DNA from 4 places in the Paenibacillus sp. FSL R5-0766 genome. Region 2 is predicted to be linked to each of the others. Evidence: riboswitches for the same ligand, from Rfam matches in the RefSeq annotation. Region 2 holds a riboswitch; each other region holds the start of a gene.
What was found. Region 2 has a riboswitch for thiamine pyrophosphate ahead of MKY66_RS04530 (ABC transporter ATP-binding protein). Riboswitches for the same ligand answer to the same signal wherever they lie in the genome.
Positions count from the first base shown of each region.

Region 1: it holds a riboswitch for thiamine pyrophosphate, as region 2 does, so the genes downstream of both, thiC (phosphomethylpyrimidine synthase ThiC) here and MKY66_RS04530 (ABC transporter ATP-binding protein) in region 2, are expected to answer to the same signal.
Region 3: it holds a riboswitch for thiamine pyrophosphate, as region 2 does, so the genes downstream of both, MKY66_RS02330 (ABC transporter substrate-binding protein) here and MKY66_RS04530 (ABC transporter ATP-binding protein) in region 2, are expected to answer to the same signal.
Region 4: it holds a riboswitch for thiamine pyrophosphate, as region 2 does, so the genes downstream of both, tenA (thiaminase II) here and MKY66_RS04530 (ABC transporter ATP-binding protein) in region 2, are expected to answer to the same signal.

Region 1 is NZ_CP150227.1:759,360-761,564, forward strand. Features, by position in the region: gene MKY66_RS03540 (IclR family transcriptional regulator) at 1-405, shown strand, start outside; TPP riboswitch at 554-667, shown strand; gene thiC (phosphomethylpyrimidine synthase ThiC) at 1,089-2,205, shown strand, end outside.
Region 2 is NZ_CP150227.1:989,405-991,609, forward strand. Features, by position in the region: gene MKY66_RS04525 (ABC transporter permease) at 1-308, opposite strand, end outside; gene MKY66_RS04530 (ABC transporter ATP-binding protein) at 295-1,062, opposite strand; TPP riboswitch at 1,224-1,326, opposite strand; gene MKY66_RS04535 (radical SAM/SPASM domain-containing protein) at 1,545-2,205, shown strand, end outside.
Region 3 is NZ_CP150227.1:495,833-498,037, forward strand. Features, by position in the region: gene MKY66_RS02330 (ABC transporter substrate-binding protein) at 1-971, opposite strand, end outside; TPP riboswitch at 1,193-1,305, opposite strand; gene MKY66_RS02335 (phospholipase D family protein) at 1,845-2,205, shown strand, end outside.
Region 4 is NZ_CP150227.1:3,667,271-3,669,475, forward strand. Features, by position in the region: gene MKY66_RS15795 (endo-1,4-beta-xylanase) at 1-690, shown strand, start outside; TPP riboswitch at 897-994, shown strand; gene tenA (thiaminase II) at 1,108-1,794, shown strand; gene MKY66_RS15805 (spore coat protein) at 1,981-2,205, opposite strand, start outside.

The DNA.
Region 1 (2,205 bases), 230 kb from region 2:
ATACGGATTCAAGCTGTGCAAAGTGATCAGGCGATTCGCCGAGTTGCTCCCGTTGGTGTTAGACTGCCGCTGTCTGTGGGCGCTTCCAGCAAAGTTTTGATGGCGTTTGCCACGGATGAGGATCGTGAAGAACTGATGAATGGGCCTGAATGGCCGGTGTTTATTGATCCGGCGGTGTATTTGGCGCAGATGGGAGATATCCGGGATAACGGATATGCGACGAGTTATGAGGAACGTGAGCCGGGAGCTGCCGCGGTATCTGTACCGATTATGGATCGCAGAGGCAATATTGCAGCCGCACTCTCGGTCTCAGGGCCTGTCAGCCGACTCTCACAGGAGACATTGCATGAATACGCACCTGTGCTAAAGGAAGCGGCTACGCAAATGGGGCTCATGTTATCCTGATGTTGAGGTAAGGTTATTCTCCAATTGAGTTGGTGTTCTGGAATATAAAGGTTGTTTTTATGTTCCGGTTGCGCTACTCTGTTATGGACGGCCCAGCGGAGCCAGCATCATTGAATATGAACTGCGGCATGTGTATGCCGCAACTTGTTAACGTTACTAGGGGAGTCCGAATTGTCCGGACTGAGACGGAATCGCATGAGATTCCGGACCCTTTGCACCTGATCTGGATCATACCAGCGTAGGGAAGTAATCGGCGATATGACCACAACCACCACATGATGTGACCCTTGTAGGGCTCCGTTAAGGAGCTTCATAAAGGTGCATTATTGGTGATGGACATTAAAAGTCGGTTCCTTCGGGGACCGGCTTTTTTATATACAGGGAACAGGCGATATAGCGCGGATTCTATGGGCCTCTTTTTCAATAACCTGCGAAAGTGGGCTTGGATGAGGAGGGAAGTCACCATAGATCCATGATCTGCGGCAGCCTTCGGTCTGTTGTGAACTGTACATAAATAATGTCTCCCCTGGTCTGGTGTAGGATCGCTCTTTCTTCTCTGCATTGCGCATGATTTGGGACAGGTACGTAAGTGACCTAATGATGAAACCAACCAAACAAGCGAACGAACACTGAGGAGGAGACAAGTGAACATGAGTACAAGAAATCAAACGGGACAACAAGCGATGGAACAGGAACATAACGATCAGCAGGTGGAAAAAGAAACAGGGGCGGCCGGACGGGTTCAGCCCTTTCCCGGCAGCCGCAAAGTCTACATTCAGGGCTCACGGCCAGACATTGCTGTTCCTGAACGTGAAATAGCCCTTCATGACACGAATACTCCCCAAGGGGTGGAGCATAACGAACCGCTGCGTGTCTACGATACGAGCGGCCCGATGACCGATCCCGCATTTCATGCGGATATCCGTGCAGGTCTGCCATCCCTGCGCACACGTTGGATCACAGAGCGCGGCGATGTCGAAGCTTACCAAGGCCGTACAGTTAAACCGGAGGATAACGGACTGAAACCCGGAGGGAAGAGAGCCGGCGCTGAAGAGTACCCCGGATTACGAGGCAAACCGCTGCGAGCACAGACAGGCCGCTGTGTGACCCAGATGCACTACGCGAGGCAGGGAGTCATTACGGCAGAGATGGAGTTTGCCGCCATTCGTGAAGGCGTGGAACCGGAATTTGTGCGGCAAGAGCTGGCGAGTGGACGGGCCATCCTGCCGTCTAACATCAATCACCCGGAGAGTGAGCCGATGTTGATCGGTCGTCATTTTCATGTGAAGATCAATGCCAACATTGGCAACTCTGCTGTATCCTCTTCCATCGAGGAAGAGGTCGAGAAGATGACCTGGGCGGTACGCTGGGGATCGGATACGGTGATGGATCTGTCCACAGGCAAAAACATTCATACCACCCGGGAATGGATCATCCGTAATTCACCTGTGCCGATTGGTACGGTGCCGCTGTATCAGGCGCTGGAGAAGGTGAATGGCGAAGCGGAAGCGCTGACCTGGGAGTTATACCGTGACACGCTCATTGAGCAGGCAGAGCAGGGCGTGGACTACTTTACGATTCATGCAGGTGTACTGCTGCGTTATATCCCGATGACGGCCAAGCGGATGACAGGCATTGTGTCTCGCGGTGGGTCCATTATGGCAGCATGGTGTCTAGCGCATCATCAGGAGAATTTTTTGTACACTCATTTTGAAGAAATCTGCGAGATTATGAAAAGGTATGATGTGGCGTTTTCGCTGGGAGATGGACTTCGTCCTGGCAGTATCTACGACGCGAATG
Region 2 (2,205 bases):
TCAATCGATCGGTTCATATGCATGCCTGTTGCCAGCGTAATTCCAGTCACCATGGACAAGCCAAAACCAACAACAACTTCCATAAAGGTAGCAGGCAGATGGATGGTCAACAGCAGACGACGATGCTCAACCAGTGAGCCTATGATGGCCGTGGGTGCAGGAATGATGAAGGAGGGCACCCATCCCATGCGCACAATCGTTTCCCAGATCGTCAGTAATAAGAACATGGGCACAATAAACAAACCATATTGGGAAAACCACTTCGAGAGCCACGACCGGACGCTAACCATAACCCTATCGCTTCGCATGTAATTGTTCCTCCAGTTGTTGTCTCATCTGCACGAGAGCCGGTTCGTAGATCATGTCCGAATGCCTTGGGCGTGGTAAAGGAACCGTCATCCCCCGCAACTGCTGACCTTGCCCTCCTGGAGTTAACAGAATGATACGGTCACTTAACAGCAGGGCTTCCTCAATGTCATGTGTAATAAACAATACGGTTTGGCCAAAGCCCTCCCACAGCTCCAGCAACCAGCGATGCATTTCTCGTTTGGTTAAGGCGTCGAGTGCACCGAAGGGTTCATCCAGCAACATGAGCTGCCCGCCTGTAAGCAAGGTACGAAGCAATGCCACCCGCTGCCGCATGCCGCCGGATAACTCATCTGGATAGGCCTGCTCATAACCTGACAGGCCGAACCTTGCCAACCCAGCTAGGATGTTTGCCCGTAACTTGTCCTTGTTCTGTCGGCCTGGTGCAAGCTCGGCAGGCAGCATGCAGTTCTCCATGACGGTTCGCCAGGATAACAGCAGATCTTTCTGCGGCATATAGGCGACTCGTCCGAGCCTTTGTCCTTGCGGTACATCAGCTATATCGATGGTGCCAACGGTTGGCTCATGCAAGCCTGCGAGCAGCTTGAAGAGCGTGCTTTTACCTGATCCGCTGGAGCCGATGAGCGAGACAAATTCTCCTTGTTGAACCTGAAGCGAGACATTGGAGAGCACGGGGGAATCCTTTTTTTCGGGAAAAGCAAAGCTTATGTTGTGAATGGTTACATGGTTATCCATCTGATCCTCACCCCCTTGATGTCAGACTGCTGGAATAACAACGGCATCTTGTACTCTGCCAAAAGAAACAAAAAAGACCCACCCATTTCCGGAGAAATGAGTGGGTCTGTAAGTTAGATCCGCAGTTTATCTTCACATATACATGATAAAATTCCGCTTACTAAAAGGCCGCTCCACTTCCCTCCGCTGGTATGATCCAGATCAGGTTCAAAGGGTCCGAATAGTCATATTCGTCTCAGCCGCAAGGCTCCCCTAGTGCAAAAGTTCAAGATATGCAGTTGTGTGTTCAGCATATATCACTTGAACATGAACTGTAAAGAGGCAGCATGATGGAATTCTTGAGATGAACTTGGAGTCAGACCCGAACAACCGAACAATTTACCTCAGCTCATGAACCCGATATAATAGGGATGGCCCGTATAGGCCGGATCACAAAATGCAGGTGGGATTGTTCTCCCTCCTAGGCAGAATGGGGACCCGAGTTGAAAACGTTCAAAAAAGTATATATTGAGATCACGAGTATCTGCAATCTGGCTTGCAGCTTCTGTCCACAGACGCAGCGTGCCAAAGGATTCATTGACCCTGAAGTCTTCAACAATATACTGGATCAAGTTAAACCACACACCAATCATATTTATCTACATGTCAAAGGCGAACCCTTGTTGCATCCCAAAATAGATCTGTTGCTCGATTCCGCACATGAGAAGGGACTCAAGGTGAACATTACAACGAATGGTACCCTGTTGCCCAAGACTCAGCATAAATTGCTTGGCAAACCGGCGCTGCGGCAGATGAATTTCTCCCTGCACAGCTTCGATGGGCATGAAGGTTCAACAGACCGTGACGGTTACCTGCGTCATATTTTGTCCTTTGTACACGAGGCCGTTAAGCACAATGTCATCATCTCATTCCGACTGTGGAATCTGACACAGGATAACTTCACAAATGCTCAGATGAATCGAAATCGGGAGACCCTTGAAGTATTGGAACGTGAGTTCAATCTGGACTTCCGTATTGAGGAAAAAGTAGTCCCAGGCAGTGGGGTCAAAATTGCCCCAAATGTATACCTGAATCAGGACCATGAGTTCCAGTGGCCAAGTCTGGATGCACCTGAAGATGACGGCAAAGGCTTCTGCCATGCAT
Region 3 (2,205 bases), 490 kb from region 2:
AACATCCAGTCAGTGTAGTTTTGCCACACTTCCTGTTTTTGTTCTCCCCAGCGCGGGGCGTCATCTGTGTACTTTGGACTAAGCCATTTCTGGCTTGCCAGTACCAATTCCTTATCCAGATCCGGTACGGCCTTGATCAGAATGTTTGCTGCGTCTTCGGGATGATCAATTGCGTATTGATACCCTTCGGAGGTGGCTTTCAGGAATGCTTTCACCAACTCGGGGTCGTTTTGGATCGTCTGCTCGTTGGTTACGAGGACAGGCGTGTAGTAATCCAATGCATCTGAATAATCCTTCACATATAACATGTCGATTGGTTCCCCGCGCAGTTCGGCTTCAATACCCGTCCAGGCGTAGAAAATCCACGCAAAATCAATATCCCGTTTCACTGCGGTGAAAAAGTCAGCGTCACCCATGTTAATATTTTTCACTTTCGATACATCAGCTCCGTCGCCTTCCATAATGGATTGCATCACGGCTTCTTCCACAGGGGAACCCCAACCGCCATAGGTTTTACCTTCAAAGTCTTTCGGTGACTTGATATTCCGATCCGCCGGAGCAGCGAAACCAGATGTATTATGCTGAATAACTGCTGCGATGGAGACCAATGGAACACCCTGTGTGCGGGCTTGAGTTACACTCTCCTGATAACTTACGCCAAAAGGCACTTCATTGGAGGCAACCATCGTATCTGCGCCACCGGCACCTGGTTGTACAATCTCCACGTTCAAGCCTTCGGCCTTGTAAAAACCTTGATCTACAGCCGCATACAGGCCGGTATGATTCGTATTTGGTGTCCAGTCGAGCACCACTTTAATATCTTTCAGGGCGGCAGTGTCACCTTCGTTGCTGCTTTCCGTATTTGTGTTGCCGTTCTGCCCAGCTGGGGCAGCTTCTTTGCCACCACATGCGGCTACAGTCACCATAAGCACGCATAAGAGCAACAATCCCATCGTTTTACGCCATTTCATCTGTGGTTCTCTCCTTCGGTATGTCCGGCCGATTGGCCCGGGGTACTCCTTGGCTTCATATCCAATCATCTTGCATAAATCGACAGATTTATACCAGTTGAGATCTGGATAACGTCACTTTTTTTAGCTCTCTGGCTATATAAAAGAACATTAAAAAAGCGTCCCGTATTCCGGGACGCGTGCAGGCGTTAGAGAGGTGGCGTTCAGCCATAGGGCTGTGCCATTTCGATATACTCCGATTCCTACGCTGGCATAATCCAGATCAGGTCTAAGGGTTAGTATCTTGGTGGGATACACTCTCAGCCGGCCAATTCCGACTCCCCTGGGAAACTATGAAGTTACGGGCATTACTAGGTGTAATTATAGGCCAGCAGGTGGAACGTGTCCAGTCAGGAACTGGATGGGGACACGTATGAAATTATCAAACAGGCCGTTATACATATGTATATCAGCCTGTTTAGATGTGTTATTTTCAATAATTATCGTGGCGAATCATATAAGGAAATCTGGCTGATTGCAAAAGCATCGAGTGGGCCATAGCCTCAGTGCTGAGGATCTGGAAGGTTTCCAACAAAAACTTGGATCAAATCCGATGTTTGATATCTCATCGCATCAGGGCTGCTTTCCCTATTTCAGTGATCAGCTTTTGATCGTTTGACCTTGACCGGAGACGCTTGCTTCATTTAAACAACATAATTTAGATACAAAAGGAGATAGTACTGCTATATAAATAATTATTTTTTACATATGGGGGCGTACTGAATGATCCTTAAAACCATATTCGCAATTATTCTGTCCTATTGTGTCTACGTTTTTTTCACAGCTTACCTTTTATTTTTGGTTCCGTCTCCATCTACTATTGAAAATACGGATATGCAAAAATTGTTAACAGCAGGAAGTACGACAGATCGCGTACTGCTCTTGGAGGACGGCTTTCAATCCGGTCAGGTGAGAATCCAGACCATTCGAGAGGCGAAAACAAGCATCGACCTGGCTTATTACTCCATCCAAAAAGGAAAAACATCTCAACTCTTTTTTGCTGCTTTATTCGATGCGGCTGATCGGGGTGTTCATGTTCGAATCATTTTAGACGGGATTTTTCACAACATGCGCGGAGAATTGCGTGATATTCCAGATGCCATTGCAGCTCACCCCAATGTGGAGTTAAGGTATTATGAACCACTCAACATAGTTATGCCATGGACATGGCATAACCGTCTGCATGACAAGATCT
Region 4 (2,205 bases), 2.7 Mb from region 2:
GATGGCGCTACAAGTGGGACACAACCTTATAATCCACTGTACTGGAATGATCGAACACAATCTCAGGAACAGGATACAAGCAAATACGGCGTGATTCAGCTTGCCCCTATGCCCAAATCTGCACAAGCTGTACAAGGGATTGTTCAGATTGATGGGAAGAAAGACACATCATGGAATAAGGCTGCACCATTTGAAGTTAAACGGTTGAACCAGAGCGAAGGTGCAGAGGCAGTGGCTCGCGCAATGTGGTCAGGTGAGTATCTATACCTGCTGATCGACGTCACTGATCCAAACATCATTACAGACAGCATCAACCCATGGGATCAGGATTCGGTTGAGATTTTCCTGGACGAGAATCACCAGCGCACACCGTATTTTCAATATGATGATGCCCAGTTCAGAATCAGTGCAGACAATGTAGGAACCTTTGCAGGGGGTGCCTCACCTGGACGCCTTGTAAGTGCTGTGAAGAAAACAAATAAAGGATATCTCGTAGAAGCCAGAATTCATTTACAATCATTGACGCCCAAAACAGGAAATGTTCTCGGCTTCGAGCTTCAAATTAACGACAACCAGGGCGGAGGTAAGCAGAGCGTAGCTAAATGGAATGATACGACCAATGAGAGCTGGAGAAACACTTCCCAGTACGGAATACTCACTTTTGTCGGAAAGAACAAACTCGGGCATTAAACCATCGGCAGTAGTTGCAAGAATAGAAACCATCATAACAGTGGCTATAACTCAACCATTGTTGCGATGGTTTCCATCGTTTACATACGTCACCGAAGGTGATGAGGGAGGATACAATCTGCCTTGACTATATTTAACAGCCCTTGATATACTAAATGGATATTATTTTTTCTTTTATGGGAATAAGAAAGTAATCAACTACATACAACCGTTTGCGAGGGAGCCTTAACCGGCTGAGAGGGTGTTAAACCGACCTTACCTGACTTGGATCATGCCAACGTAGGGATGCAACGATGAAACGCTGTACTTGGGTAGCTCATGCGAACCCCCTTGTTTTAGTGTATTTGTCTGCGAAACATCCTATGGATGTTTCGTTTTTTTGTTTTTAAATACGTACATTATGAATTGGAGGAACACATGTTGACTATTTCAGAGAGACTATATCAGGCAGCACAGCCTGTGTGGAAGGAATGTCTTGAGCATCCTTTTGTTAAAGGGATCGGAGATGGTTCTTTACAGGTTGAACAATTTCGTTATTATTTGCTGCAAGACTACTTGTACCTGTACGATTATGCCCGTGTATTTGCACTAGGTATTGTCAAGTCGCACGACCCCAAATTGATGCAGTTTTTTAGTAAAAACGTAGATAACATCCTGAATGGTGAAATGAAAATTCATCGTTCTTATATGGAGAGATTAGGAATTACAGAGGATCATGTTTTCCAGGTAAAACCTGCACTGAAAAATGCAGCCTATACTAACTATATGCTCTCTGTTTCCCATGCGGGTGGCATAGCAGAAGTACTTGTATCCATTCTGGCCTGCTCATGGAGCTATGCGGAGATTGGTCAAGTCCTTGCCCAAAAGCCAGGCGCAGCTGATCATCCTTTTTACGGAGAGTGGATCACAGGATATGCTTCCTCTGAATACAACAGCAACAATCAATCCCTAGTGACGTTAACGGATAAGCTATTAGAAGGCTGTAGCGAGGGCACGTACCAACGGATGGAAGATATTTTCGTGATGTGCAGTCGCTTTGAGCTTGATTTTTGGGAGATGTCATGGAGGCTGGAGCCTTATGTTCACTGTAGTCAATTAAAGTAGAGAGCAGCGGCCATAAACAGTCTCAGGATAGAAATAAGTAGAATACGTAAAGGAACGCTTGCAATAAGCGTGTTTCGTGACGATGCCAAAAAAAGGGCGGATAGTATCCGCCTTTTTTCATTGTTGAAATTCTTGACACAGGGACATTTTGTTCTCTGAAGTCTCTGGCTAAAATCAAAAAGGGTGTCAGGACGGAATGTTCATAGCAGTCTGAATGTTTTTCAGATCGAGCTGAATTTGCTCTGCAATATGGTAAGGGTGGTATAAACCATGCTGCACCATGTAATTTGATATCTTTTCATGAGAATCTATGGCTTCATCGAGCTGTTTCATCAAAATTTGTTTGATTTCGGGGGTGGCACATTCGGTCACAGCCATGGCGTAGTTTCTGACACCGCTCTTGGCGTTCAT